Regions from separate parts of the Shewanella sp. W3-18-1 genome, predicted to be linked through region 1. Evidence: riboswitches for the same ligand, from Rfam matches in the RefSeq annotation. Region 1 holds a riboswitch; the other holds the start of a gene.
The links. A riboswitch is a leader RNA that binds a small molecule or an ion and turns the genes downstream of it on or off. The one in region 1 is predicted to bind cobalamin.
Positions count from the first base shown of each region.

Region 1 (15,498 bases):
AAGGCAACCATGAGGAGATTTACCGCAGCTTTAGTTACGGTAACTTAGTGGATTTACATATGCTCGATACTCGCGTGTTAGCGCGGGATAAACAGCTCGATTATGCTGATTATATGGATGCCACTACAGGCACCTTTGATGGCGAGCGTTTTCTTACGGATGTGACATCAACCTCGCGCACGTTATTAGGTTTGACACAGTTATTATGGTTGCAAGGTACATTATTACAGGCAACGGGTAAGTGGCAGGTGTTAGGTCAGCAAGTGTTAATGGGTAAAATGTCATTACCTGCGGCGATTGCGACTCAGCAGATGAGCATTCCCCAATTTGCTATGTTAGGGGCTTTAGCTAAGTTAGCGGCGCGTGCAGCGGCCAATGATCCCACCTTAACGGCCCAAGAATTACAATATCTCCAAGCCAACCAAGCCTTATTAACCCCAGAAGTGATAGCCCTGCTGCAATTGCCATCGATTCCCTATAACTTGGATGCCTGGGATGGTTATGCCTATGAGCGTGAAGTGATTTTAGGTACGGCTAAATCGAAAAATCTCAACCTAGTGGTGATTGCGGGTGATACCCATAACGCTTGGGCGAGTGAGCTTAAAGATATGAAGGGCGATACTGTTGGTGTGGAGTTTGCGACGAGTTCGGTATCCTCGCCGGGGCTTGAGTATTATTTGAATCTCCCTGCAGAACAGATCCCGGCAACCGAAGCGGCGATTGTCGAGTTAGTGCCAGATCTTAAGTACACCAACTTAAAAGACCGCGGCTTTATGACGCTGACATTCACTCCCGATGCGGTGCGCAGCGATTGGCATTATGTGGACACGATTTTGTCGAAGGATTTCCAACTTGCAACGGCGCGTAGTTACAGTGCGGTGACGAAAGCAGGTGAGCACACGATTAATCCTGTGAGTTAATGCCTTGGCGTGTTCTATGTTGGCTACCTTAGGGTGGCCTTTTTTGTTAGTTTCATCCTAAAAATACAAAATAAATGGCTGTTACCGCCCAAGTTCTTATTATTACTGCAGCACTGCGGTTTTTTTTGGTATAAAATTCGCTCCCAAAATTCGGCGGCTGCCTACACTTGCTAGGACTCTTGTGAAGAGAATGCTGTTCTCGTGTTTTGGACGCCGAACAGACCTACTAGGTAAAAAGCATTCGCTTTAGCCACCTAAAAATAAATAATCGCGATGGGGACGGTGTCATGTCAGAAAAGTATTTTGTTACCGCACAGCAACTGCTGGAAGATTCATTTTTATTAGCTTCACAAGTGTATGAGAGTGGTTTTCGTCCGCAGTTTATCGTGGGTATATGGCGTGGCGGGGCTCCAATTGGGATTGCAGTTCAAGAGTTTTTCGATTTTAAACAAGTAGAAACTGACCATATCGCCGTGCGTACTTCCTCTTACTATGGTATTGGTACCGACAAGCAAAGCAAAGAAATCAAAGTGCATGGCCTGCATTACATCGTTGAAAATGCAAATGCCAGTGATGGATTATTGATTGTCGATGATGTGTTTGATTCAGGCCGTAGCATCCATGCATTAAAGGAAAAGTTAAGCCAGCTTATGCGCTTAAACATGCCACAGGATATCCGTATTGCTTGCCCTTACTACAAACCGAAAAATACCGCCGTGCCTTTAAAACCAGATTATTACATCCACGCTTCTGAAGATTGGTTAGTGTTCCCCCATGAAGTCACGGGATTAACGCCTGAAGAAATTGCTGAAGGAAAAGGTGATTTAAAGAATATTCAGCACCTCTTTAAATAATTTTAAAATTCATATCAATACAAATGCGTTAGCGGTCGCCGTTAGCGCATTTTGCTTATTTAGGCCAAACTTGCCAAGCTAGTATGTGACTGGATTTTAGAAATGTTAGGCCGCAGAGTTAAATTGACCTTAGTGGTATTGCAAAGCTGAGGTCGTGATGTTCAGTGTCAGAACGATAGATGAATATGTGAAGCTAACATGAATATTTTCACTCGAGCGATCTTTCTAGGCTGAAATCAAGTAAACTGCGCTCCTTTTGTTTTATGATGAGCGTTTGGTTCGCTTGATAAGACAAACGTGACAAGCATCATTTAGGAAACAGAGCAGAATGAGCAAGGGTAAAAAATACGATTTTCGCGTAACACAGGGCGATAATGGTTGGAAAACTGAAATCACACGTCGCATGACATCCACTAAAACCGTAGTGTCTAAAAGTCACGATGGTTTTGCGACCGAAGCCGAAGCACAAGCTTGGGGTTTAACTGAATTACAAGTGTTTTTAGGTACGTTAACTGAGCGCAATAAACGTCGTTCAGAGAAACAAGCTAAAGCAAAATTAGCGGCAGCATTAGCGGCTGAAGCGGCAACTGATGCCGATGATCTTGATGAAGATGATTTCGACGAAGAGTAACACTCATTCGTTTATTTTTGTCTTATCAGCGAGAGTGACCCTAAAGCGGCATTGATGCTCTGGATGAGTCATTCTGGCTATCAACAATAAAAGGCGGATCTTAGGTTCCGTCTTTTGTGTTTTTATTCTGCGCTAATTTGTTCTGCTCTACATTGAGCTGATAGCCTCATTTCACCTCATTTCCTCTTTTTAGTGTGCTCCCGAGTATTTAGCTTGTTCTAGTCTATTCAATATCGATATCGCTATTACCTTGTTTTGATAACACTTCAGCGCGATTACGTATTCTATACCATTAATAATTAACGATAATTATTATCATTTAATTTACTTGGATTCGGGTCTGTGTTCATATGTAGGGAATTCGAACGCACGTTTAACTTTTTAACGGTAAGGAAACTCCTATGAAACGACTTCAATCCAGTTTATTGCTGTGTTTGTCAGTTTGGACCTCCATGAGTTATAGCCAGACCCTAGATACAGAGGCGTTGCGATTGTTACAGGTGTCACTAGACGATTCGATGTTAAATACACAAACTCAGTTAACCAATACTAAAAGAGCTTTAGCATTAGATCTAAGCCATCAATATGCGCAGCTTGAACCTATTTTACAGATGGAAATAAACCAGTATCAGCTAGCAGTGAATGCTGATGCAATCCTATCCCAACATACGCTTAATAGTCAGGTGATGACCAAAGCCGATGCCTCTATCCGCCGGGCGAAAGGGCTAAACTTAAGTGCGCAAGCGGATTCGTTGGTACAAGTGCGTTTGGCAGATGCGACTATGTTAGGGGCTTGGCAGCAAGGAGAATTGCCCTTATTTGCCTTTGAACCTGAGGGAGACGAGCGTCAGTGGGATTATATTGAAGCCTTTGATATTTATGGACAGGTGCATCAGTTAGATGTGTATAACCTGCCGCAGCAGCCAGTGTTTGTGGTTGGTATTGATAGTAAAAAAGCCTTTATTGCTGGATTAAAGGTGATGCGATCTACTTTTGCCGAAGCACAAGTTAAACAAGGTGACAGGGCCTTTTTGAACCGTTCATCAAGTAAAGCGGTCGCCGATAAACCTATTTCAACTACAGTGATCAAGCAGATATCTTTGAAGGATGATCATGAACCTTGGATTTCTGGGGCTGCCGAGATTTATGCCATAGTGACAGGAGTTGACCCGAGTCGCGATAAACCAGTGCTCGATATTGTCGAAATGCCCTATTTAGATTATGCAGATACGACTTATTATCCAAATCAAGTCATTATTCATTGGGAGCGTTATCGCTGGGCTGCTGCGGATGTGATTTTAATGGAGCACGATGATGGCACTAACTATAAAGTGCTGGCGACTAAGTTGTTGGAAGCGGCTGAGCAGATCTTAAAATCCATCCCCGATCCTGAAGCTCAGGGCTATGCACTGATCCCACAAATCACTAATGGTATTCTAAGTGCGATGCCAGATGCGTGGTTTACTAATGACGATGATTTTGTCGACGTATATTACACATTACAAGAAGGGCTGGATTATCCTAACTTGAATGGTGCTAATGGCAATGCGATGACGACTTTTTCCCCGCTTGTTATTCAACCTAGGCATTAAAAACTTACGGCTATCCCGTCCTAAGATAGAAAAAGCGGATCCTAAGATCCGCTTTTTTGTAAAGTGAACGCGAGCCTAGCTCAATCTATGCACTTTATTCTTTTAGCTTAAAACTGCCTTGCATAATTGCCCAGTGGCCTGGGAAGCTACAGAAAAATTTGTAATCTTCCGCGGCATCCATTCCTTCTGTACTAAAGGTGATTGAAGTTGATTCACCGCCGCCTACCAATCCAGTGTGTGCTATTACGCGAGTATCATCTGCTTTTACATAGGCAGCATCGGCACCGGCACTCATTCCATCATTAGCGGCACCTGCCATATCAGCGGCTTTTGTTAATACCCAGTTATGGCCCATGGCAGCCTTTGGTAGGGTGCCTGTGTGTGTCAGAGTGAGGGTGACTTCTTTACAACTCGCAGGGACTGACAGTTCTTTTGTGTCAAATTGCATTGCATCAGTGGCAGCAATCTTCAACTCACATTCATTGGCACTCGCTTGACTCGCGACGAATAATCCTAAACCTAAAAGACTCACACTGGTTAGGTTACGTAAAGAGGTGCTCTTTGCTTTCATCTGGTACTTCCTTATTTAAACAAGGGGAAGTTGAGCCGTTTTGGCTCAACCATGCGCTGAAAGAATAGCCAATTTGTATTAAATGGGAATGAATTAGTTTAGTAAATTATGTATATACAACTTTCGACTGAAAGCCGTACAGTGCGACAATCTGTCGCACAAATGAGTGCCTAGTTAGGGACTTCGTGGCGGTAGGGGATGGCCCGTTGTGCGCCTTGGCGAGTCACCGTCATGGCGCTGGCGGCATTGGCAAATCCCACGGCAGCATCAATCGACATTCCCTCACTTAACCCGACAACTAAAGCACCATTAAAGGTATCACCCGCCGCAACGGTATCAACGGCTTGTACATTGATGGCGGGTATGAGCCCGGTAAAATGAGGACTGCTGATATAAGCACCCTTTGCCCCTAAAGTGATAACCACAATACCTACGCCCTGTTGATGCAGCAATTGTGTTGCAAGATGCGCATCATCGAGGTGATTAATCTCGACGCCAGTCAGTGCCGCGGCTTCGGTTTCATTTGGGGTAATAATATCCACCCATTGAAGATAATTAGGTCCTAATACTTTGGCTGGAGCAGGATTTAATACTGTCGTAACGCCCAGTCTTTTCGCCATTTGTAGCGCTTTCGCTACCGTCGTCAATGGGGTTTCTAACTGGATAAGCAGGTACTGTGCATTCGCAAATAGGGCATAATAATTTTCTAAATCTTCAGGTAACAGCTCCGCATTAGCACCTGCGGCAACGCCAATGGTATTTTCACCGTTGTCACCGATAAAAATCATGGCCGTTCCAGTACTCATATTGGATGTTTGAGTGATCCCTTCTGCACTAATGCCGTCTTTTAGCCAGCTTTGGAGCATATCATCGCCGACGCTGTCTTTGCCTAAGCGGCAGATAAAATCAATGTGCGTATCTGGCTTGGCTAAACGTGCGCAGGCAACCGCTTGATTTGCTCCCTTACCACCGTGTTCAAGACGGTATTCTCGGCTCATCAAGGTTTGTCCTGCGGCGGGTAGGTATTCAAATTTCATCACATGGTCGGCATTGGCACTGCCGATAATGAGTATTTGACTCATAGACGATCCTCTGTCGTTGTTATTTGCGATTGAGATAAGTTGGGTCATAAACACTGACACTTTCTACGAGCAAATCGACAAAACCTTGCCTATCGAGCCCAAATAATACCGTAGCATTGGCGGCTTTACCTGTAAGCTGATAGCGATCAACCACTGTCATGCCTAGGGTCAACTCACTTTGGGTTTCAATACTGACCCAGCAATCTTGCGCTTCAAATAGTTCAGGTTTAAGCAACCAAGCAATAGTGCAGGGATCATGCAGTGGCGCGCCAATAAAGCCCCATTTAGGATCTCTGTGGTAAATCATAAAGAAATCCAATAATTCGGCGACGCACTGAGCAATGGGATTTTGAATCGCGCGAATGCGCTCAATATCTTCATCCATGATCTGCGCCTGATGGGTTACATCGAGCCCACACATGGTAATGGGAATACCTGATTTGAATACAATATCGGCGGCTTCGGGGTCGACAAAAATATTAAACTCGGCGGCTGGGGTCCAATTACCGACACCGGCTGCGCCGCCCATTAGCACTATGCGCTCAATCTTATGGTGTAATTCACTGTGACTAGCCAGCAATAGGGCGATATTTGTCAGCGGCCCTGTGGGAATTAATGTGACAGGTTTTGTACTGTGGCGAATTTGCTGCGCCATTAACTCCACTGCGGTAATGGGTTGAGGGCTAAAACTTGGATTAGGTAATACAGGACCATCGAGTCCTGTTTCCCCGTGAACATTGTCGGCAATAATCAGTTCGCGGGCTAAAGGTTTGATCGCACCACCGGCCACAGGGATATCACCGCGATTTAACAGCGTTAAGATCCGTAAGGCATTATTGAGGGTTTTATCTGGGGTTTGATTGCCTGCGCTAGTTGTGACGGCAAGGGGAACAAGCTCTGGGTGAGCTAAAGCTAATATAAGCGCGATAGCATCGTCATGGCCGGGATCGCAATCCAGAATAATAGGGCGAGTCATACTGTTACTCCTTTAAACAGATACTGTGGTGCATTAGAGTAGCATGCTTAATATTTTGAGGAAGTTAGATTATTCGACTCAAGAGGCAAAGTGTGAACTTTTGCGCCTTTTCGCGATAAGCTGCTAGAATCGCGCGCATTTTATTGCTGTAAAAATTGAGTGCTGTAAAAATTGAGCGATACAACAAATACAAGGAAATAGTAATGCGAGCTAATCGAATCTCTTGGCCAATGGCTGTGCTAGCGGGCATGGTTGTTGTACAACTCGCAGGCTGTAGCGACCCTAAACCTACGGCTGTAATTGAAAGCAATAACGAATCATTAGTGCAGTTTGATAACGGTAAACTCATTCAATTGAAGGAAAAACCGAGTCCACAATACCGTCATATTCCCTGTGATTTACCCACGCTAGCCTCCGTTATAGCAAATAATATGGCTATTGCAGCTATCACCCAAAATGGCGATGTGATCACTTGGGGTAACAGTTTTAGCGGCGGCGATAGCCGTGAAGTGACAGATCAACTTAAAGATGTCATCCAAATTGTGCCAGTTAAGGACGGCTTTGCTGCGCTGCGTAAGAATGGCACTGTGGTGTACTGGGGTAATGCGGGGAAATTGAGCCTCGACAAAGCACTACAAAACCGCATGACCAATATTACCAAGTTGTTCGCCAATCAAGAGGCCATTGCTGCTCTAGATGCCAATGGCAAAGTACACACTTGGGGTTATGGCCCGTATGGTGGTAATAGCTTACATGTGCAGGATCAGCTTATTGATGTAATTGATATCGTTGCTGCAGGGCGAAGTTTTACGGCACTAAAAAAAGACGGTAGTACTGTGATTTGGGGAAAAATTGAAAGCTCTACCAATATGAAAAAGCTGCTACCGCAACTTAAGGATGTCGTCAGCGTCGAGTACACTCATGGTACCTTTGCTGCTTTGAAAAAGGATGGCACTGTCGTGACTTGGGGGCATAGTAGTGATGTTTATCCTATTCGCGGTGCGTTACAGGATGTGGCCAGTATTACGACAAATCGCTGTGCCTTTGCCATCTTAAGTCCTACGGGTGAGGCGCACTTTTGGGGTAATTCAACGAACTGCGGTATCGATTGGCTCAAACAAACGGGAATTAAAGGTGTGAGCAGTATTGTTAGCGTAGATACAGGTTTTTTGTTATTGCGTGACAATGCTGTACCGCAAATTATCGTCGACGATACTGACTACGCTTATCTGTATGGTTTTCATTATGCCCAAGACATTCTCAATCAATATTGGCAGGAAGGGAGCCGTATTATCAGCGGGCAAGCATCATTTGTGTTTATTCGCCCAGATGGTAAGGTCGTGCCAGTAGGCTATCGAGCTAATCTCGAAAATGTCCAGAAGTTAATAGCAAGCATTCCGCGATTAACTTGGTTAGGTGCAACAGATGATGGTTATGTCGGGCTCAGTGAAAAAGGAGAGTGGGTATCTTGGTCGATGAATACCGATACGTTTGCTACATCTTCTGTAAAGGTTGCCGATTCACTCGTGATTAAGCCCCTCGATTTTTCGGCTCCAACACAATGTGAAACGCAGGAGCAGCGTCAGGACATTTTGAGTAAAGAAAGACCAAATCCTGAAGTTAAAATGTGGTCGTTTAGCGAATAGGTGCTTGTTTGAGTTTAATGGACTTTCATCCGTATAGACGTCTATAATGCTCGCGCTTGATGTAGAGTAGATAGGTATAAAGAAATGAATGACGTTTCTTTAGCCCTATATATCAAATTTTTAGTCAACCTTCTGAGGTGCTTGCGTGCTCAAGCCGCGAGATAATCGGGAAGCCAGTGAGATTCTGGCACTGCCCCCGCAACGGTAAAAGGTGAGAGAAGACCGCGTTTGATAAGTGAGTTCAAGACAGAACCCGATAATCAGAATGTGAAAGGTCAGTCTCGCGTTAATCCAACTTTTAATGGATTAACATAGCCTAAGTCCGGAGACCGGCCCTAAAGGTGTTTTTGAGATTTCGGTGGGCAGATCTCAAAATGCGATAATCACCGTCAGTATTTACGCTTAATCAACGGTATCGTGGCGTCAATGCCCCGTTTTCCTTGTAGGAGTTAAAGGTAAAATGGGAACAAATCCAACTAAAATCGCGCTGCTGATCGGCAGCCTTTGCAGTTTTTCAATTATCGCGCCCGCTCTGGCGGCCGACGATACCCATACCGCTAGAGTCGATGAGCATCTTGTCGTGATTGGCCGTACAGACAATACCCCGCTAAACATTGCTGCCAATGTGAATGTGATTGATGCCGCTGCAATTGAAATGAGCGGTGCAACGAGTTTGACTGATGTACTACGCGGTCGAAGCGGTATTCAAATTTCGGATAATAATATTGGGACTAGCTTTGCGATGCGCGGTTTTAGCGCCAGCACTGCTGTTAACAATACACTGATTTTACTCGATGGCCGTCGTCTGAATAATATCGATATCGCTGCGCCAAGCCTCAATGCGATTCCGCTTAACCTTGTTGAACGTATTGAGATTTTATCGGGCAGTGCGGGTGTGCTTTATGGCGACCAAGCTGTCGGTGGGGTGATTAACATTGTGACTAAGTCACCCGAAAACACTAGCGGCAGTGTGCAATTATCGGGTGGCAGCTTTGATACCTATGAAGGTCGCGGTGATATATCTGGCGCCATCAATAAAGACTGGCGTTACTTTTTTACAGGTAGCTACAACCAAGGTGATAACTATCGCAAGCATAATGCCAATGAAACTGGCTCAATTTTAGGCCGTATTCAATATAAAACTGATACAGATGCTTTTTTTGTTGAAACCAGTTATTACGATGATGACCGTGAAAATCCCGGTTCACTTACCAAAGATCAATTTAAACAAAACCCTCGTCAATCTTCCAATAAAAGCGAATATGTCCATGAGATGACCACAGCGGCGCGCAGTGGTTATGAGCATCAGCTTAACCCAAATTGGGCCTTAGCGGCGGATCTGGATTATAGCGATACCTTAGTGACCTCGCTGAACTGGGGGGCAGGTAGTCATAATACCCGTTCTCTCTTAATGTTTAGTCCTAAGGCCTTAGCAAATTACACCACTCGCCAAGGTGAGCTAAATCTAGTGGCAGGTTTAGATCTTAGCCGTGGTAAGGCCGACTATAACACTATGGCGCGTAGCAATGTGCAAGAAATGCAAAGTGCTTATGTACAGGCCACAGTGCCATTAAGCCACAGCTTAAGCTATGTGGTAGGTGGACGTTATGCGCGGGTGACCGACGAGTTAGTCGATGGCAATGTCTATCCAAATGGTATTGATTTAGATGAAGATGCCACTGCATTCGAGTTCGGTCTAAACTATCGCCCAAGCGCCGAGCACCGATTCTATCTACGCGGCGATGAAAACTTCCGTTTCGCTAAGGTCGATGAGCAAGCCTACACCCCGAAAGATGTCTATGGCCTAAAGCCGCAGACGGGCCGCTCCTATGAGGCGGGTTGGGATTGGACTGTTGCTAGCCAAAGCCTGCGCGTAAGCTTATACCGCCTCGATTTAGAAGATGAAATTGTCTTCGACCCCAGTGCGGAAAAACCTGTTGGTGGTAGTTTCCAAGGCGCGAACGTCAATGCCGATGCCTCACGCCGTTATGGTGCGAGCGCAGACTGGGATTGGCAGATCACTCAAGCACTGCAATTAGGGCTTGAATATAACTATATCGATGCCGAATTTACCGATGGGGTGAATGATGGTAAAGCACTGTCTTGGGTGGCAAAACATACTGGACGTGGTTATATCAGTATGGATTTCGCCGAGCATTTCCAAGTGTTTGCCGAGGCGATTTATACGGGTAATCGTTTTATTGAAGGCGATAATGCTAATGAAGGCGATAAGCTGGCAAGTTATGTGCTCGGTAATTTAGCCTTAAATTATAATCGTGATGCTTGGTTAGCGAGTCTACGCGTCGATAATTTGTTCGATAAAGAATATGTTAGCTCAGGTTATTATGGTGGTGGTTTGTGGGATAGTTATTATTCTGGCCGAGGCCGTGATATCCGTCTAACCTTAGGTTATCGCTTCTAATTACTTAGAAAATATATTTAGCCACCTTTAAATAATTTTTAAGGTGGCTTTTTTACGCTTAAATGATGCCTATTACTTAAGTGCAGATTGATTGTCTATATCATCAAATAAATAGTTGAAAACAAGATTTGATTCTAATGTTTCGATTGTTTCTACCGTAGATTTTTTCATTGTTTTATAGGATGCAACGATCCCATGTTTACCCAAGGTGACTTCAGAGCTTACCTTTTTGCCAGTGCCTACTTTAGCACCATCAACATACCAATCAGCATCGACATTGCTAGTCAGTGTGACGACTGTAGACTTCAGGCCAAGTTTGTCATTGAGCATAGACTCGATTTTATTGTTATATGACGGTTTAAAAGTCATATTAACTTTATAGTGTAATTCACCATTCATATTCATACTTGCATCAATTACTTTATATGATAGAAGAACACTTTTATCGCTAAGGAAAGGATCTGAATTGATAGTGTTTTTAACAGTATATTTTTCAGTGTCTTTTAAACAATCATTTATAGATTGAAACTTAGAACAGGTCATTGAGCTTTCTAAGTCAATAGATTTAACATTTTCAGCACTTGATAATTCAGTTATAATACGATTTACGATTTTCTTTTTTAATGAAGAAAGCTGTTCTATTTTCTGTAAGCGTTTACTATTGATAATGTCGTACTGTTTTAATATTTCTTGATAATTTTCTTTATTTTTAATTTCATCACTGACAGATTGTTTTTCAAGTGAGTCAATGTTTTTAACTAAGGTTTCAATTTGTTTGAAATAATTGCTAGCGTTATTATCTTTTAAAATTGCATTCGGCAACTCTAATATTGCTTTATTATAATTCTCTTTTTCATTTTTAATATTTGTAAGTAGTAATTTGTAATCATACTCATTTTGTTGATGCTCAGATAATCGATTATTTACAGATATCAACAAATTATCAATGTCAAATTCTTGCTTGATCTCATTTACAGCTTGAGTTTCAGTTGTTGTTATCAATTCTATGGCGAACGAGTTACTTACAAAAAAGCATAACAAAGCAATTGTAAATTTACTGTATCTCATCTTTCTCTCCGTTAAGTTATCTGAAACAGTCAAAACGCTTGCCATTTCTGAGTTTTGAGCAAAAAAAACGCATTTTATCCATAATACTTAAGTTAATTTTTCTTTTCAAATAGATTGTTTTTGTTGATTTTAGTCACATTTGATTGTTTTTTGATATGAGTTTAGCGTGTAATTGTGATCTTTTGGTGGTTTTAAACTTATTTTCTTTGATTGTTATTCAGCATTAATTTGAATATAAGTTATTTTTTAGGAAGTTAGTGGTTACTTTTCAATGCGTTATGTTTATTTGTGCTGATGTTTTTAGCTTTTGTTTTTTCAGGATAGAGTTCAGTTTAGCCGTTTATTTTTGATTAGCTTTTAGGGTTGCTGTTATCGCTGTATTTGTGTGCAGATGTTGAGCAACATGGGCTGTAACTTAACTATAACCAAGTTGGTTTTGTTGTAGAAATGGTGTTGAGGTGTTTTACTTAATGGTATGACTAATGTGGATCGGGTATAAGTTAAAGCCTTTTAAAACAGTGGATTACAAAACATTTTTTTGTGCGGTCACTTTGAGTTACCGATGACCATATTAATTTATGGTTATCTTCATTACACAATCAATGACTAAGTGCTGAAATTCTTTGAATTTTGGGTATGATATGGGTCGTAATCGAATCATCTTAATTTTTAGTAAACAGGTGAAAAGTGTCTTATGACTGATCTTGAGCAACAGGTTTTTACTCAAGTTAGGGCGATCATCGCAAATGAAGAGCAAGTGATTGGCCGGAGAGGAATTCTCATTCCCCTTAAAAAAGCGATCCTTGCCGAAGGCGATATTCGTAATGTGATCGATATTATTTCGAGTGACCCTGCATTGGCGGCACATATGTTAATGCGTAGTAATTCTGCGCAGGCGGCCGTGGTGGCAAATCACAAATCTCGCTCATTAAAAGAAGCGTTGATCCGTTTAGGGCAGGTCAATATTTATCGTTATGCTTTCACTTTCTACCTTAAAGAACGCCTCGATGAGCTACCGCAGCCCTATAAAAAGTTAGTTCAAGGTTATTGGAAATTAACAGAAAGTATTGCGATTGATGCGGTAGACAGTTTGGTGGGTATGGAAGGCGTTGAGGTTGATCCCGATGAAGTACAAACCTTAGCGCTCTTTAGTGTTTTTGGCCAAATTATTGCGCTCACCGCATTTGCTTACCTTAATGCTAGTGCTGAGCAATCTTTCCCATTAAGTGTAATTAAGTCATTGATTGATAAACAGCAGCAAACCTTAACCATAGAAGCGTTTGAATCATTAGATTTAGATCAGGATCTGCGTCAAGAATTTATGATTGCCCATAATCTACGTCAGACTAGAAATCCCAATTCTCCAGGGTTAATTCTGCGCCGTATCTTATCTATGCGTGGACTATTAATGAATCCGCTGTAATTTTTAGATTTGATAGCATATTAGCCCAATAAAAAGCCTGCATTCGCAGGCTTTTTATTGGGCTTACTATCTGAATCAATTCGATTTATGCTGGCGGGATAAACCTTCACTTGCCACCAGTTGTAACCAATTTTGGATCAATGCTGAGTTTGCGCTGTGGCGGCGATAGGCGCCAAATAGCGGGCGTTTTAAGCCTTCTTGGCCGAGTTTTACCGTGGCGAGACTCAGTCCATGTCCTTCATTTATCGACCAACTTGGCAGTGCGGCTATGCCGTCTTTACAGGCGATGCGTTGCAATAACATCATGGTTAAATCACAGGTTTTTTGCTCGCCCGCCTCTATGCCCGCAGGCTCTAAAAAGTGGCGATAAATATCTAAACGCGTCAACGGCACCGGATAACTGATAATAGGCAAGTGTGCTAATTGCTTAGGGGTGACATAGGCTTCTTTTGCTAAGGGATGATCTTTTGCAACCACTAACTTCACTTCAAAATCAAACAAATGCTGGTAGGCGAGTGAATGCCCAGGCACAGGATCTGAGGTTAATACAATATCCAGTTCACCCATTTCTAGGGCATTGAGCGAGTCGAACAGGTGACGGCTCGACAAGTCTAACTCGGCTGCTGGATGATCTTGCCTAAATTGCTCCATCACAGGCATTAACCAGCGAAAACAGCTATGGCACTCAATGCCGACGCGCAACTGATTGGTTTCGGTTTCCAGCCCATTCTTCAAATCTGTCTCGGTTTCTAACACCTTAGGCAAAATCTCTTCGGCCAGATGCAGCAGGCGTGCACCTTCTTGGGTGAATGACAGTGGCTTACTCTTACGCACAAAAATGGGTGAGTTAATTCGTTGTTCCAACTCCTTAATCTGGTGGGAGAGGGCGGATTGAGTGACAAAACGTTTTTTGGCCGCGCCCGCCAAACTGCCGCTTTCTTTCAGGGCCATTAAGGTTCGCAGGTGTCTTAGTTCGATCATGTTCACTCCAAGTGAATTTCACTCATGTTGTGCTTGAAATCAATTCGGTTGCTGGGATAGAGACTAACACAATAAACTTCTAGACGTCCAGACGCCCATTGTTATTTATCAAGGCTGAAATGCTGAAAAGTGCCAAGAGAAAACAATCTGGTGGGTGCAAGTGCCGAATATGGCTTATCTCAAATAAAGGAAGATATGGTATGCAATTAAATAGTCTTGGGTTTCCCCGTATCGGGCGTCGTCGTGAATTGAAATTTGCCTTAGAAAAATACTGGCGTGGTGAGAGCACTCAGGCACAATTGCGTGAAGTGGCGAGTGAACTTCGCCGCAACCATTGGCAGTGGCAAGCTGCTGCTGGCATTGAGCAAGTTCCCGTAGGTGATTTTGCCTTTTATGATCAAGTGCTGACCTTAAGCGCGACTTTAAATGCCATTCCTGAGCGTCATCGTGGTGAAGGAGCAATCGATCTCGATACTTTATTCCGTGTTGCCCGCGGCAGAGCGCCAACGGGCCAAGATGCGCCAGCCTCTGAAATGACCAAGTATTTCAATACTAACTATCACTATCTAGTACCTGAGCTCAGCCAAAACCAAGTGTTTTCGATTGCCTATGAGCAGTTTTTTGAGGAAGTCAGCGAAGCGCAAGCGCTAGGCTATAAAGCCAAACCTGTGCTACTCGGCCCTGTTAGCTACTTGTTCCTTGCTAAAACTGTGGGCCAAGAGTTTGATAAGTTAAGCTTATTACCCAATTTATTAGCTGCTTATGCTGACATTTTGGCGCGTTTTGCTGCTCAGGGTGTGCAATGGGTACAGCTCGATGAGCCTATTCTCGCATTGGAGTTAGATGGTGAATGGCAAGCGGCGATCACTGAGGCGTATCAAGCCCTCAGCACTGCGAAGGTGAAGATCCTTCTTACCAGTTATTACGGCGGTATCGCACACCATCAAGCGCTGGTATCGGCCTTGCCGGTCGCGGGGTTGCATATCGATTTAGTCACAGCGCCGGATCAATTGGCAGTCTTTGCTAATGCGCTTGGTCAAGATCAAATTTTGTCGGCGGGTGTGGTCAATGGCCGCAACGTGTGGGCGGCAGAGGCGGATTTGATTGCCGAACGCATAGGCGCGGTTGCCCGTGATCTCGGAGATCGCTTGTGGATCGGTACTTCTTGCTCACTCCTGCACAGCCCTGTGGATTTAGAGGTGGAAGCCACGCTTGAGCCCGCGCTGCGTCAACAACTCGCGTTTGCGAAGCAGAAATTATTCGAGCTGGCCAATGTGCGCCAATTGCTACTGGCACCTGAATCGGTCGCGGCAAAAGAGATTGTGCAAACCT
Region 1 covers NC_008750.1:844,078-859,575, forward strand. The annotation lists gene SPUTW3181_RS03930 (alkaline phosphatase D family protein) at 1-920, shown strand, start outside; gene SPUTW3181_RS03935 (phosphoribosyltransferase) at 1,208-1,774, shown strand; gene SPUTW3181_RS03940 (DUF3622 domain-containing protein) at 2,103-2,405, shown strand; gene SPUTW3181_RS03945 (DUF3103 domain-containing protein) at 2,807-3,997, shown strand; gene azu (azurin) at 4,092-4,568, opposite strand; gene rbsK (ribokinase) at 4,739-5,650, opposite strand; gene rihA (pyrimidine-specific ribonucleoside hydrolase RihA) at 5,670-6,626, opposite strand; gene SPUTW3181_RS03965 (hypothetical protein) at 6,830-8,272, shown strand; cobalamin riboswitch at 8,391-8,625, shown strand; gene SPUTW3181_RS03970 (TonB-dependent receptor) at 8,733-10,694, shown strand; gene SPUTW3181_RS03975 (hypothetical protein) at 10,767-11,762, opposite strand; gene SPUTW3181_RS03980 (HDOD domain-containing protein) at 12,457-13,185, shown strand; gene SPUTW3181_RS03985 (LysR family transcriptional regulator) at 13,261-14,166, opposite strand; gene metE (5-methyltetrahydropteroyltriglutamate--homocysteine S-methyltransferase) at 14,367-15,498, shown strand, end outside.

Region 2 (15,498 bases), 270 kb from region 1:
CAAGCGAGAGAAACCCTTAATACTTGGCTCAAAAAGCGTGGAGATGCGGTACACCGTGCTCAAGTTGAAATTGGTGTACCTCAAATCATAAAACGTGATGAAGTGGATAAATGTATTCGGTTTATTACTGAATTGGTGACCGCTACAGATAAAGCATTAGGGTCAGATTAGATAGGTTTTAATAAATTTAAATTTACTTTGGATTATTTGATGCAAAAAATAAAAGTAGAAGGTCTTAAGTCCCTTAGGGATAGTGGTGACTTTGAATTAAAGAAAATTAATATACTTGTTGGAAACAATAGTTCGGGTAAAAGTACTTTTCTAAGGATATTTCCATTGCTCAGGCAAAGTGTTGAAAAGAAAACTCGAGGGCCTATACTGTGGAATGGTTTATATATTGATTTTGGTTCTTTTGATACAGCAATTCATAAAAAATTTTTTAATGGTGAAGTGAAGAATGAGGATGAACTATTTTTTACATTCCAACTTTCTTATAATAGGAAAAAGTATCATCACAGTTTTATTAATGAAGAACCAGTGGAGTTGATATGTAAAATAGGCATGATGAGGTCTAATAGTGGTTTAAGTTGTTATACGGCAAGTTATCAAGTTAAAATGTATAATCATACGATTTTTTTTAAGTTTGATGAGGATGGTGTGATTACTGATATTTCATCTGATAGGTTGTCATGGCCGTTAAAAAAACATGATTTAAAGTATCAGATAACTGATACTGATAATTTACTTCCGATTTTAATATCACCTTCTTCAGGGTTGGTTGATGCAAAAGGCAAGCAAATAAGTACAGCATTATTCAATCAAGTTGTTCAGCTTTTTAAAAACTACTCAGGTAGTTCGAGTAGTAACAAATTGCAAGCTATGGCTACAAGATTTTTACGAAATTCAGTTAATGATAATAATAAATTAGCTTTGTTAAGGAAAATGAACTCAACTGCAAAGTGGGAAAAAGAAACATTAAGTTGGGATGTTAATTCAAAAAAGTTCAGATTTATATCTGGTTTGGCTGATCTTTATTATCTTATAGAGAATAGTGCAAATATAAATGATTCTATGACCAATGAGTTGTTAGGCGTTAGATATATTGCACCATTAAGAACTTCAACGGCAAGATATTATAGGCATCAAGATTTAAGTATCGACGAGTTAGACCATCGTGGGGATAATATAGGTATGTTTATATCTAATATTACTGGTAAGTGGAGGGAGGAACTTAATAAGTGGACAAAAAGTGAATTTGGTTTTGTTATAAATGTAGATTTGAACTCTAATCATATATCAATTAATCTTCAGTATGCCGATTCAGATTTGAGTGATAATATTTCTGATATGGGATTTGGTTTTTCACAAGTGTTACCTATTATTATTCAATTATGGGCAGTATCATCTGGATATGAAAATTCAAAAAGAAGTAGAAAAATAAATAGTTATATATTTGCGATTGAGCAACCTGAGTTACATTTGCATCCTAAGATGCAGGCGTCGCTTTCAATTGTATTCATAAATGCAATTGAACTTGCAAATAATAATGGTATCGAACTTAAATTAATTATAGAAACTCATAGTGAATCAATAATATCTAAAATGGGTAATCTAATATCTAAAGGGAAAATCGCTAATGATATGATAGGGGTTTCCCTTTTTGAACAAGATCGAGAAAGTCGAGAGACTAAAATAATTTCTGCAAATTTTGACCAAAACGGTTTTCTTAATAACTGGCCATTAGGTTTTTTTGATTATTAATAATATGATTATAAAACTAGATAAATCGATAGTCGAGTCGGTGACTAAAAATCCAGAATCACAATATTTATTACTTTTTTTAGAAAAATTAGCGCAAACCATAGCGTATGGACATCATTGTGTTGTTTCAGATAGAGATACATTGGAAAAAATAATTTGCTTAAATGATATTAGTTTGTTTTCAAAAACAATTTTTAGAAAATCGCTAAATAAAATTACTTTTCTTGGTGATTTTTTAGCACAAGATTTTGCTATAAGATTTATTTTTGTTGATAATTCTTTTGATTTTGAATGCGATTTTAGTGAGTTGTTTGTCGTTAATTTATTTGATTACAAGGGAAGTGTTACTTCGATCGATAGATTTTTAGGACGTTCGAATTTAATTGTTGAAGATGTTGATGATATTGTGGTTTACAACCTTGTAATGGAATCATATAAGTTGTTTAGAGGTGATAATTACAACTTGGACTTTGTGCCAGTACATGGTGGAGGCGATCGCTCTCATGAGGTCTGTTCTATCTTGTATACAACTAATTACAATGTATTTGCAATTTGTGATAGTGATAAAAAACACCCCCAAAGTAATGATGGTGTAACTGCTTTAAAATTAATACATTTTTTTGAATCGAAAAAGATAAGAGATAGATTGCATGTTTTAAATTGTCATGAGGTTGAAAATTTAATTCCGTTAAATGTCATTGATAATAAGGCTAATAGTACTCAAAGAATGCCAGTTGATTTTATTTCTAACGCTACGACTATAAATTTAGAAAGCTATTTGTATTATGATTTTAAACGGGGGCATAAATACAAAGAAGTTTTTAAAGATGAAAATAGTTTTTCAGAATACTGGAGGGGTTTATATGGTGCGTTTTCTTGTCCTCTATTTTTAAAAAGATTAGCTGAGTTTGAAAACAATAGGCTAGATATTTCCCATAACTTGACAGCTAGTACTAGTTCCTTAATTTCTTTAATAAAAAAGGATATTAAGGATGGCAAAGTTGTTAGTATGGATATTTCAAGTTTGAGTCCTGCTTGCTTAATTCCGCTCTGGAAATTAATTGGTGAGATTTTTTATTTTTGGTTTATCTCTACACCAGTTGTTAAGCTGTAATTTGAAATAATAATGTGAAATTTAATGAGTCATCCATTGTTAAATTTCTAAAACTGGTAGTAAACATTACTCGGTTTGCTTTGAATGGCTAGCAAGTAACACAAAAGTAGCAGAAGTTCACCAATCCCCTGCGAAGTTGCCGCGGGGCGTTGGAATAAATTGCGTGAGTCCGGTCATGGATGACCGGCTAGCTTTCGGGGTACAGGATGTACCATCGGAAGCGATAGCAATTTATCCATAAGACCAAGGCTAGTCCCTAATGCATGTAACTTCGCTAGGGGCGGCAAGGGGAGATGCAAGAGGGGGATTGCTGTTGATCCCCTTCTTGCCCTGGTGTGGAATGGAATTCCACGACCTTTTCGGTCGCAAGACCGATCTTAGATCTCAAACCGCGTTAGCGTAATAAAGATCCTGACTATTTCTAAAAATCAGTCAGGATCACTCTCTATTCAGGATCATAGTCAAGCACTGGCGCCAGCCATTTCTCTGTCTCAGCTACAGTCATCCCTTTACGCTTCGCATAATCTTCCACTTGATCGCGGCCTATGTTACTTACACCAAAATAGCGGGATTTTGGGTGGGCGAAATACCAGCCCGATACCGCAGCGGTAGGGAACATGGCGTAGCTTTCGGTGATATTCAAGTCGATGGTCTCATCGGGCTTGAGCAAGTCCCATAACAAACCTTTTTCTGTGTGGTCTGGGCAAGCTGGGTAGCCCGGTGCGGGGCGTATGCCTTTGTATTTCTCGCGGATTAAGGCTTCGTTGCTTAACTGCTCGTCGGCCGCATAACCCCAAAACTCTTTACGTACCCGTTCGTGCATCCGTTCGGCAAAGGCTTCGGCCAAACGGTCGGCTAAACACTTGAGCATAATGGCGTTGTAGTCATCGTGGTTGGCTTCGAAACGTGCCACATGTTCATCAATCCCATGGCCCGCAGTGACCGCAAAACCACCCATATAGTCGGCGACGCCGCTATCTTTTGGCGCTACAAAGTCGGCAAGGCAGAAGTTATCGTTACCGACCCGCTCAAGCTGCATCCTCAGGTGATGGGTGGTCATTTCAACTGTGGTACGCGACTCATCGGTATACAGCTCAATATCGTCGTAATTCACGGTATTGGCTGGGAATAAGCCGATAACCGCTTTCGCCGTGAGCCACTTTTCTTCGATGATTTTTTTAAGCATGGCCTGACCATCGGCGAACAGCTTTTGCGCTTCAACGCCGACCACTTTATCGCTGAGGATTTCAGGGTAATGGCCGTGCAGCTCCCACGAGCGGAAAAACGGTGTCCAGTCGATACGCTCAACTAAATCTTCTAATGGATAATCATCAAACACTTGGCGACCGAGCACATTGGGTTTGAATGGGGTGTAATTGGCCCAGTCGTGTTGGCAGCGGTTTTCACGGGCGGCCTCCAGTGAAACAATCTCTTTACGCTTGGCTTGGGATAAACGCTTAGTGCGCATATCGTCGTATTCGGCGTAGGTTTCATCAATGGTGGCTTGGCGTGTCTCGTTATTCACCAGTTTGCTGACCATTGGCACAGCGCGGGACGCATCGGCAATATAGATAGCGCCATGGGGATAATGGGGCGCGATTTTTACCGCTGTATGGATTTTTGAGCAAGTCGCGCCGCCGATAATTGCTGGAATAGTTAAGCCTTCGCGGTGGAAGGTTTTCACGTTATGCACCATCTCATCAAGGCTTGGGGTGATAAGGCCCGACATGCCGATGATATCGATATTGTGTTCTTTCACGGCGTCGAGAATTCGCTCTACCGACACCATCACGCCTAAATCGAATACCTCAAAGCCGTTACAGGCGAGCACTACGCCGACGATATTCTTGCCGATATCGTGCACGTCACCTTTTACGGTCACCATCAATATCTTGCCATTAGACTGACCTGCGACTTTTTCCTTTTCAATAAAGGGATTGAGGTAAGCCACGGCCTTTTTCATCACCCGCGCAGACTTAACGACTTGTGGCAGGAACATCTTGCCCGAGCCAAATAAGTCGCCGACCACATTCATGCCGTCCATCAGCGGGCCTTCAATCACATCGAGTGGACGTTTCGCTTCTTGGCGAGCGGCTTCGGTATCTTCATCAATAAATTCGGTGATGCCTTTAACGAGCGCATGGGCTAAACGCTGATTAACTGGCCAAGAGCGCCATTCTAAATCTTCTTTCTTACCCACCTGCGCGCCATCACCGCGGAATTTCTCTGCGATTTCAAGTAACTGCTCTGTATTGCTCGAGCCTTCAACTGGGCAGGGCAAGTTAAGCACCACGTTTTCGACCCGCTCTTTAAGCTCGGGGTCGATATCATCGTAAATGGCTAACTGACCCGCGTTCACAATCCCCATATCCATGCCGACTTTAATCGCATGGTACAGGAATACCGCGTGGATCGCCTCGCGCACTGGGTTGTTACCACGGAAGGAGAACGACACGTTCGACACGCCGCCCGAAATCATCGCATGGGGCAGGGTGGCCTTAATTGCTTTAATGGCATCAATAAAATCGACGGCATAGTTATCGTGTTCATCGATACCCGTGGCAATCGCAAAGATATTCGGGTCAAAGATAATGTCTTCTGGCGGAAAGCCGACCTTATCGACCAGCACGCGGTAGGCGCGGGTACAGATCTCAATCTTGCGCGCCTTAGTATCGGCTTGGCCTTGCTCGTCGAACGCCATGATAATGGCTGCCGCGCCGTAGCGTTTCACTAAGGTAGCTTGCTCGATAAATTTGGCTTCGCCTTCCTTAAGGGAAATCGAGTTAACAATCCCCTTGCCTTGAATACATTTGAGGCCAGCTTCAATCACCTCCCACTTAGAGGAGTCGATCATAATCGGTACGCGGCTGATGTCCGGCTCAGAGGCAATCAAGTTTAAAAACTTGTGCATGATCTCCACGCCATCGAGCATGCCTTCGTCCATATTGATATCGATGATCTGCGCGCCGCTTTCAACCTGTTCACGGGCGACATCAAGCGCTTGCTCGAACTTGCCTTCTTTAATCAGCTTTAAAAACTTGGCAGAACCTGTGACGTTGGTGCGCTCGCCCACGTTCACAAACAGGGTTTGGGCGTCGATAGTGAGTGGTTCCAAACCCGCAAGACGGCAGGCAACCGGAATGTCGGGTAAGACGCGAGGGTCATATTTTTCAACTGCTTGACGAATAACGCGAATATGTTCAGGCGTACTACCACAGCAACCGCCGATAATGTTGAGCATGCCTTCGCGCGCCCAATCTTCGATCACGTTCGCCATATCTTCTGGGGTTTCATCGTAGCCGCCAAACTCGTTCGGCAGACCCGCGTTTGGGTGCGCCGACACATAGCATTCGCTGATACGTGACAATTCTTCCACATAGGGGCGCAGCTCTTTTGGCCCAAGGGCGCAGTTAAGACCGATAGACAAGGGCTTGATATGGCGAAGGGAATTGTAAAAGGCTTCGGTCGTTTGGCCTGTCAGTGTGCGGCCTGATGCATCGGTAATGGTGCCCGAGATCATGATCGGCAGTCTGTCTTTAGAATGCTGACCAAATAAGTCATCGAATACGGATTCAATCGCAAACAGCGCGGCCTTGGCGTTTAAGGTATCGAATATGGTCTCGACCATAATGATATCCGCGCCGCCTTCAATCAGTGCCTTAGTGGATTCTTTGTAAGCGGTCACTAACTCATCGAAGCTGACGTTGCGATAGCCAGGGTCGTTCACATCAGGGCTAATAGAACACGTACGGTTAGTGGGGCCTAACACACCGGCGACGTAGCGTGGAATGCCTGTGGCAGCAAAGGCTTCATCACAGGCTTCACGGGCGAGGCGCGCGCCTTCGCGGTTAATTTCGGCTGACAGCGACTGCATGTCGTAGTCGGCCATGGCGATAGTCGTGGCGTTAAAGGTGTTGGTCTCAATAATATCGGCACCGGCGTTTAAGTAGTCGGTGTGAATTTGTTTGATAATGTGAGGCTGCGTGAGCACTAACAGGTCGTTATTGCCCTTAACATCGGTATGCCAATCCTTAAAGCGTTCGCCGCGATAGTCCTCTTCCTCCAGCTTGTAGCCTTGGATCATTGTGCCCATGGCACCGTCTAAGATCAGAATGCGCTCTGCAAGCTGTTTGCGAATGTCTGCTAATATCTGGCCGGCTTTGGTTGAGGGTATCGTCATAAATAATTACCTTAAATACAGCTAAGTTAAGTCCAAGCATCGACCCTTGTTATGCAAAGTGCATTTTATTCTGGTCTATCGACATTTGTTTTTGGATACTTGTTTTTATAAAATGTTTTTGGACATTTAAACGTATAGACGTCCATAATACGCGACTTATGATCGTCAGGGCAAGATGAAAGTCAAAGGCATTAGGAGCGAGAATCGAGAATCTAGAATTTAGGCCCTCGGCTTGAGTTCCTAGCATCTAGTCCCTAACTAAAAAGGCATATATGAAACAAGTGCAGCTTTTATTGTTACGCCACGGAGAGTGTGAAGGCGGCGCCATCTTGCGGGGGCGTGTGGATGTGCCTTTGAGCGAAAAGGGTTGGCAACAAATGTCGGCAGCGGTTGAGGCGCAGGCCAGCGTGTGTAGCGCGATTTATAGCTCGACTTCACGCCGCTGCGCCGATTTTGCCCACGCTTTCGCCGCCGAGCTGCATTCGACAGCGGCGTTGGTATCAGTCACTAGGCCATTGCAGGCGCAGTGTTTGTCGGGTTTGCAGGAAATTGATTTTGGTGATTGGGACGGTTGTCGGCTCGATGAAGTGTATCAACAAGAGGGCGAACGCTTAGCGGCGTATTGGCAAAATCCTTGGCAAACGCCGCCGCCCAATGGTGAAACTATGGCGAGTTTTGAGTCGCGGGTGAATGGGGCGGTTGATCAGATACTCGCCGCCGAGTTTGAACGATTTACCCTCGACTCACATAAAATGGGTAATGAAAACAGTGCCGTTAATGAGCGCGGTGACTATATGCCTGCTACCAAAGTGTGGGTTGTGACCCACGGCGGGGTGATCCGTCACTTAATGGCTCGCGCCCTTGGGGTTGAACGGGCGGTGGGGTTTTATAGTCAGCTTGATTTACCCGTGGCGGCAGTGGTGAGCATTAATGTGCTGCAAGATGAACAGGGTGCCTGCTATTGGCGTTTAGATTGGCCGAGTGGGCGCAGGTGTTGAGGCCTTATTTCACGACCTAGGCGCTATGGTGTAGGCGTGATCGTTTGGCGAGAATAAGCTGACATGAAAATATTCTGATTTAAACAGCATTGCCTAATGGGATAGATGTAGGATAATGCTTTTTCCTGACGTTTGAACGAGATAGCGTATTACATGCGCAATGAGTGATAACGTCGCAGAAATAGGTGTTGGGAATAGACTCTCTTGTTCGAATCGCTCCGTTGTTTTCATTCTCAATGGCGTTGTGAACAAAGCGCATATCAACCCAAACATAATAGGGAATCGGGGCACTGCTTATCAGTCAGCCCGAACTGTACCCGCAACTGTGAGTAGTAAAAGAAGAACCTAGAACCTAGAACCTTCTTTCCCTACAAGTCAGGAGACCTGCCTATTTCTGTTATCGCTGCGTGCAGCCTTAGTTCTCGAGCGGGTGACTCGAGGGAGCAGATAACAATGTACATAGCCTTTTTTAATCTAGGTTTGGACTCGCTAGGAGCGCCGCGTTGGTGAAACTCTCTGCACTCCAAATGAGCCATAGTTTGAGTGAAAGTAACACTCGTCCGTCAACGAGCCAGAGTGTCGCACTCGATGTCAGCCAGTTAAGCTGGTGTATCGGTGGCAAAACCATTCTATCCAATATTAACTTTTCGTTGCCTACGGGGGAGATGTTGGGTTTGATTGGGCCTAACGGTGCGGGCAAGTCTAGCTTGCTGCGGTGTTTGTATCGATTTGTGCGCCCGACTCAGGGCAAAATTACCCTTTTTGATCAAGATATTGAGCTCTTATCGCCCAAGACGTTTGCTTGCCGTGTCGCCGTCGTGCAGCAAGATACACCGCATTATTTTGACCTAACCACAGAGCAATTGGTTAGCATGGGCTTGACGCCCCACAAGGGCATGTTCGATACCAATTCCAGTAGGGATGCTGAGCGCATTGCTCAGGCCTTAGATAAAGTGGGCTTGAGCCATAAGAGGTATCAACAATATGAGCACTTATCTGGTGGTGAAAAGCAACGCGCCTTGATTGCCCGCGCCATAGTGCAGCAGCCGCAGCTTTTAATCCTAGATGAGCCAACTAACCACCTCGATGTGCGCTATCAAATTCAGATCCTCGAATTAGTGCGTAGTCTTGGGATCAGCGTGATTGCTTCTATTCATGATCTTAATCTAGCCAGTGCCCTGTGCGACAGTTTGTTGTTGATCCATAACGGTGAAGTCAGCGCTATGGGGACGCCAACCGAAGTATTAACAGAGGCGCGCATTGGTGATGTGTTCGGCGTGTGTGCTCAGGTATCGCCCCATCCACAACATAAAAAGCCCTTAATCAGTTATTTTTATGGTTACCACCATGTGGCTCATGGCCTGAACGAGCGAGGCGAGGGCGGATGATGTCGAGGAATAAACAACATTTCATCTCATATTTGGGGCGTATTGTGACACCGTTGACGAGACAACAACTGATGCTGCTTGTATTGGGCATCATCACTTTGCTCACCCCTATTGCTGCGGCGAGCTTTGGTGCGGCAAATATCCGCTTTATAGAAGTTATTCAAGTATTTACAAATAATGTGGTGAATCCTGTTCAAGCCAATGGTATGACTGAGCGCATTGTGATGGAACTAAGACTGCCGCGCATTTTACTGGCTTTTGTGGCGGGGGCGGGTTTGTCAATGGCGGGGAGTGTGCTGCAAACCGTGACCCGCAACCCGTTAGCCGATCCCTATTTGTTTGGCATTAGCTCTGGCGCGTCCTTTGGCGCTGTGGTGATGTTGACGATTTTTACCGGTTCTGGTTTATTTGAACATTCAGCATTAATAACAAGCTCAGGTATTTTTAGCGGCTCGGGTGCTTTTGCTGGGCAGCTCTGGTTTAGCTTACCCTTTGGCGCTTTTATCGGTGCGAGCTTATCTGTGTTAATTGTGCTTGCCTTGTCTGGGCTTGGGCTTAATAGCCAAGTGGAGCGCATGTTGCTTTCTGGTGTGGCAACCTCCTTTATGTTTGGCGCATTAACGAGTCTGCTGCTGTATTTCGCCAGTCCACAGGCCACGGCATCAGTGCTCTTTTGGAGTTTAGGCAGTTTCGCTAAGGCCAGTTGGTCGTTGCTAGTGCTGCCGAGTTTAGTGATAGGCGTGAGTCTGGTGATTATTTTAGGGATGAAGCGCCAGATCATGGCGTTGCAAGCAGGGGACGAAACCGCCCATACCTTAGGGGTGAATGTGCCTAAGCTGCGGCTCAATATGTTGCTGCTTTGCTCCTTGATTACCGCCGTATTGGTTGCCACCTGCGGCGGCATTGGTTTTGTCGGTTTAATGATCCCCCACACAGTGCGGTTATTATTTCCTGGTCGTCAATCAATATTATTAACCGCGTTGGTGGGGGGATTATTTTTGGTGTGGATTGATGTCTTAGCACGTTGTTTGTTGGGCAATCAAGAGTTACCCGTGGGTATTATTACTGCCGCCATAGGGAGTTTTTTCTTTTTGATTATCCTGCGGCGGCGAAAAGTAACCCGTTAATTTAATGCTTACGACCTATGGAAAAGAGTCATGGAATGCATCGTAGTGATTAAATTTGGATTAGCAAGTGGAGTGTGAATGTCTCAATCAGCCGTGTCGTTTCAAATTAACCCTGTGAGCAAAGTACAAGAACAGTCGATTCAACAGAAAATAAATCTTAAGACTAAGCCGCTTGGCGCCCTCGGGCAGCTCGAATCCTTAGCATTACAAATAGCTCGCATACAGGGTGCTGATCAGCCATATATAGCGAATCCCACCATGCTGGTGTTTGCGGGTGACCATGGCATTGCAGCAGAAGGCGTTTCCATTGCCCCTAGTGAAGTGACGCGCCAAATGGTGCAAAACTTTGCCCATGGCGGTGCGGCAATTAATGTTTTTTGTCGGCAAGTTGGCTTTAAGCTCGAAGTGATCGATTGCGGTATTTTAACGCCTATCGAAGGGGTTAAAGGCATTATTGATCAACGTCTTGGCGCTGGAACTGGCGCTATTCATTTAGAGCCTGCCATGGCGCTGGAAACCGTCGATAAAGGCTTTGCGATGGCGCGTGATTTGATTGAACGCCACCACCAAACGGGCTGTAATCTGGTGGCCTTTGGCGAGATGGGCATAGGCAATACCTCTGCCGCATCTGCGATTATGGCGGCGATAATGCAGCTCGATGTGATTGATTGTGTTGGCCGTGGTACTGGCATTAATCAAGAAACCTTAGCGCGAAAATTGATGCTGATTGAGCTAGCGTTATTGCTACATCAAAGTGCGTTAACTGGACCAAAAGAAGTGTTGGCGTGTTTAGGTGGTTTTGAAATTGTGCAGATGACAGGCGCTATGTTAGCCGCCGCCGAGCGTAACATGCTGGTGGTTGTGGATGGTTTTATCGCGACTGCCGCTGCATTAGTCGCAGTAACAATAGCGCCTAATGTGCGCGACTATTTGATTTTTGCCCATCAATCAGAAGAGCAAGGCCATCTGCGAATGTTAGAATTTTTGCAGGCTAAACCTTTGCTATCGCTTGGCCTAAGATTAGGCGAAGGCACTGGTGCAGCCTTGGCTCTACCGCTTATCCAAGCAGCAGTAAATTTTTACAATCAAATGGCGAGTTTTAGTGATGCGGGGATTGAGGCTGTTGTATGATATGCATCAGCTAAGCTGTTTATTTTACTTATTTAAAATAATAACTTTTTAGCCAACCGTTTTAATTTTAAACCTTGCAGCAAGTGTGGATTCACTAAGGATGCTTTATGTCAGAACGCGAAAGCTGGCACAAAGAAATAGATTTATTTTTAGTTGCTATGGGCTACTTTACCCGCATCCCAATGCCTAAATGGGTTGAGGTTGATAGCGATAAACTCAATAAGGCGAGCCGTTATTTTGGCTTAGTGGGCCTGTTAATTGGCCTGTTAAGTGCGATTGTCTTTTGGTTAACACAGAATTGGCTTCCTGCAGGGGTATCAGTGCTGTTAGCCATGTTAGTTGGCGTTTTACTGACAGGTGGATTCCACGAGGATGGCCTAGCCGATACCTTCGACGGTTTTGGCGGTGGTTGGACGGCAGAAGATAAACTGCGGATCATGAAGGATTCGCGGCTTGGTAGTTATGGCGCTATCGCCTTGATATTAGCGTTATTGCTGAAATGGCAATTGTTGGTTGAATTGGCACTTTATGATCCCGTGGTTGCAGGCTCGGCGCTTATCGTGGCGCATACAGTGAGTCGCGTGGTTGCTGCGAGCATTATTTTTACCGAAAAATATGTGCGCGATGATGAAACCAGCAAATCTAAACCACTATCTCAGCATCAAGGCATTAATGAGCTATTTATCTTGGTTGCCAGCGGTGTATTGGTGTTGTTATTCCTTAAGGGATTAGCAGCCCTCTCATTGTTGTTGGTGATGATCGGGTTACGCCGTTTGATTGTCGTTATTTTTAGGCGTCAGATTGGGGGATACACGGGCGATACTTTAGGCGCGGCACAACAAATATGCGAGATTGTTTGTTATCTTGTGCTGCTGATTGTTGGAAGTATTCTGTGATCCATTTAGTCGTAGGAGGTGCCCGTAGCGGCAAGAGCCGTTACGGCGAATCCTTAGTGCGCCAATATACGGCGCTGGGATTTGATGCGTGCTTTGTTGCTACAGCGCAAGCACGGGATGCCGAAATGACTGAACGTATAGTGAAACACCAACAAGACCGTGCAGATGATGGTATTGCATGGCAATTAATTGAAGAACCCCTCGCGCTGACAACGCAATTGAAGCACTTAGCAAAACCTGGGCGTGTGATCCTTGTGGATTGTTTAACGCTTTGGTTAACTAACCAGTTACTCGCTTGTTACCCCGAATTAGATGAACCGATTCCTACAGAAGGGTATTTCGCCGCGGACATTGCGACTAAAAACACGAGCCTTGATCCGCTGATATCTTGGCAAAACGAGAAGAATGCGTTTGTCGATTCCCTTGCCGAGCTTGAAGGTGTAGTGATTTTAATCAGTAACGAAGTTGGCTCCGGCATAGTACCCTTAGGTGCGTTAAGCCGACAATTTGTGGATGAAGCTGGCTGGTTAAACCAAGCCGTGGCGACCTTAGCGGACAATGTTACCTTAGTGGTTGCAGGTTTACCCTTAACACTAAAACCACTTTAGCTTTAATCGATGCGTTTATAACGGCTTTGCATGAGTATTGGGGCTTAGCTTGGATGTTAATACCGCAAACTTAAGTAAGTCATTAATCTATGCCTTCTGTAAATACAATGTCTTCTTTCACTATAGACAATACCGCCAATATTAATTCACCTCGGCGCGCGGCAGTCTTGATGGTGCAGGGCACAACATCGGATGCTGGCAAGAGCACCTTAGTCGCAGGCATTTGTCGTTTGCTCGCTCGTCAGGGGATTAAGGTTGCGCCCTTTAAGCCGCAAAATATGGCACTCAATAGCGCTGTTACTATTGATGGCGGCGAGATTGGCCGCGCACAGGCCTTACAAGCCGTGGCCTGTTATCTTGAGCCCCATACCGATTTTAATCCCATACTGCTTAAACCAAGCTCGGACACGGGCGCGCAAATTATCGTTCATGGCAAAGCCCTGACGACACTCGAAGCCTCGGCCTTTTTTGGGCCTAAATCTAAGGATTACAAGGCTATGGCGCTTGGTGCTGTGCTGGAGTCCTTCGAGCGATTGACGGCCCAATATCAAACCATAGTGGTTGAAGGCGCGGGCAGTCCGGCGGAGATCAATCTGCGTGAAGGTGATATTGCCAACATGGGATTTGCCGAAGTTGTGGATTGTCCTGTGATTATCATTGCCGATATCGACAAGGGCGGCGTATTTGCCCATTTGGTCGGGACCTTGGCCTTGTTATCAGAATCTGAACAAGCACGGGTAAAGGGCTTTGTGATCAACCGTTTCCGTGGCGATATTAGCCTGTTGCAATCTGGCCTCGATTGGCTTGAAACTTATACAAAAAAGCCTGTTTTAGGTGTGTTGCCTTATCTGCATGATTTACATCTCGATGCCGAAGATGCGCTGATAAGCTCGCCGACCAAAGGCGCTAACAGCCGCTTAAAAGTGCGGGTATTAGTGTACCCAAGGATCAGTAATCACACGGATTTTGATCCGCTGCGGCTGCATCCCGATATCGATTTTGACTATGTGTCATTACAAACCCAAGCCGCGAGTCACTCCACTCATCTGCCCGCCGCTGATGTATTGATCTTGCCCGGCAGTAAGAATGTGCGCGCGGATTTGGCCTTTTTACGCCAGCAAGGCTGGGATAAAGATATCGCCACACACCTGCGTTACGGCGGAAAAGTGCTAGGCGTTTGTGGCGGCTATCAAATGCTAGGCCAAAGCATTGCCGATCCCTTAGGCATTGAAGACAGTGCGGGTGATACCGTTGGACTTGGCTACCTACCGCTGAGCACAGAACTCAAAGCCGAAAAACAGTTACGGCGAGTGAGCGGTGAGCTAACGTTACTTGGGCAAAAGGTTGCTGTTAAGGGCTATGAAATCCACTGCGGTGAATCAAGCTATCTTATCCCTAGGCTTGAACAAACGAATGTACCCTTGCAGTTAATCCCTGATTCCACATCTATGAGCTTTGCCGATGGCCTGCAAAGTGATGACGGGCAAATCCTTGGCACTTATTTACATGGGCTGTTTGATAGCCCGGATGCGTGTCAGTTGATTTTGCGCTGGGCGGGATTAAACGATGCTAAGGCGATAGATATCAATAAAATACGTGAGCAGCAACTCGATCGTTTAGCCGATGTGTTAGCCGAGCATTTAGACATGCAAAAATTACAGCCAATTTTAGAAGCATAAGTTTTAGAAGCATAAGTTTTAAAAGCAGACATTTTTAGCAGCAGAGTGAAGAGAAGACCATGACAGCACAGAACGACAACGAACAAGCGCAAATCAAGGCCGAACGCCACAAGGCTCGCCAACAGAAAGTGAAAGCCGGTGTGGATGCTAAAATTGCCGCTGCCCAAGAGGAGAAGGGGATTCTACTGGTGTTAACCGGTAACGGTAAAGGCAAATCGACCTCAGGTTTTGGCACAGTGGCCCGCGCCGTCGGTCACGGTAAAAAAGCCGCGGTAGTGCAATTTATCAAAGGCACTTGGGAGTGCGGTGAGCGCAATTTACTCGAAGGCGCAGGGGTTGAGTTTCATGTAATGGGCACAGGTTTTACTTGGGAAACCCAAGATAAAGAAAAAGATACCGCCGCCGCTGTACTCGCTTGGGAAGCCGCCGAAAAGCTGCTGCAAGATGAGAGCATAGATTGCGTGATGCTCGATGAACTCACCTATATGGTGAGCTATCACTATTTAGATGTGGAGCGTGTGCTTAGCGCACTTAAAAATCGTCCACCCATGCAGCATGTGATTATTACGGGCCGCGCTTGTCATCGCGCGATTATCGAGCTGGCTGATACTGTCAG
Region 2 covers NC_008750.1:1,114,501-1,129,998, forward strand. The annotation lists gene SPUTW3181_RS05030 (HEPN domain-containing protein) at 1-171, shown strand, start outside; gene SPUTW3181_RS05035 (AAA family ATPase) at 211-1,761, shown strand; gene SPUTW3181_RS05040 (hypothetical protein) at 1,802-2,875, shown strand; gene metH (methionine synthase) at 3,321-7,055, opposite strand; gene SPUTW3181_RS05055 (histidine phosphatase family protein) at 7,328-8,053, shown strand; cobalamin riboswitch at 8,274-8,460, shown strand; gene SPUTW3181_RS05060 (ABC transporter ATP-binding protein) at 8,560-9,441, shown strand; gene SPUTW3181_RS05065 (FecCD family ABC transporter permease) at 9,441-10,568, shown strand; gene cobT (nicotinate-nucleotide--dimethylbenzimidazole phosphoribosyltransferase) at 10,647-11,699, shown strand; gene SPUTW3181_RS05075 (adenosylcobinamide-GDP ribazoletransferase) at 11,807-12,595, shown strand; gene cobU (bifunctional adenosylcobinamide kinase/adenosylcobinamide-phosphate guanylyltransferase) at 12,592-13,203, shown strand; gene SPUTW3181_RS05085 (cobyric acid synthase) at 13,311-14,882, shown strand; gene cobO (cob(I)yrinic acid a,c-diamide adenosyltransferase) at 14,942-15,498, shown strand, end outside.
Region 2: linked by a shared signal. The riboswitch ahead of SPUTW3181_RS05060 (ABC transporter ATP-binding protein) and the one ahead of SPUTW3181_RS03970 (TonB-dependent receptor) in region 1 are both predicted to bind cobalamin.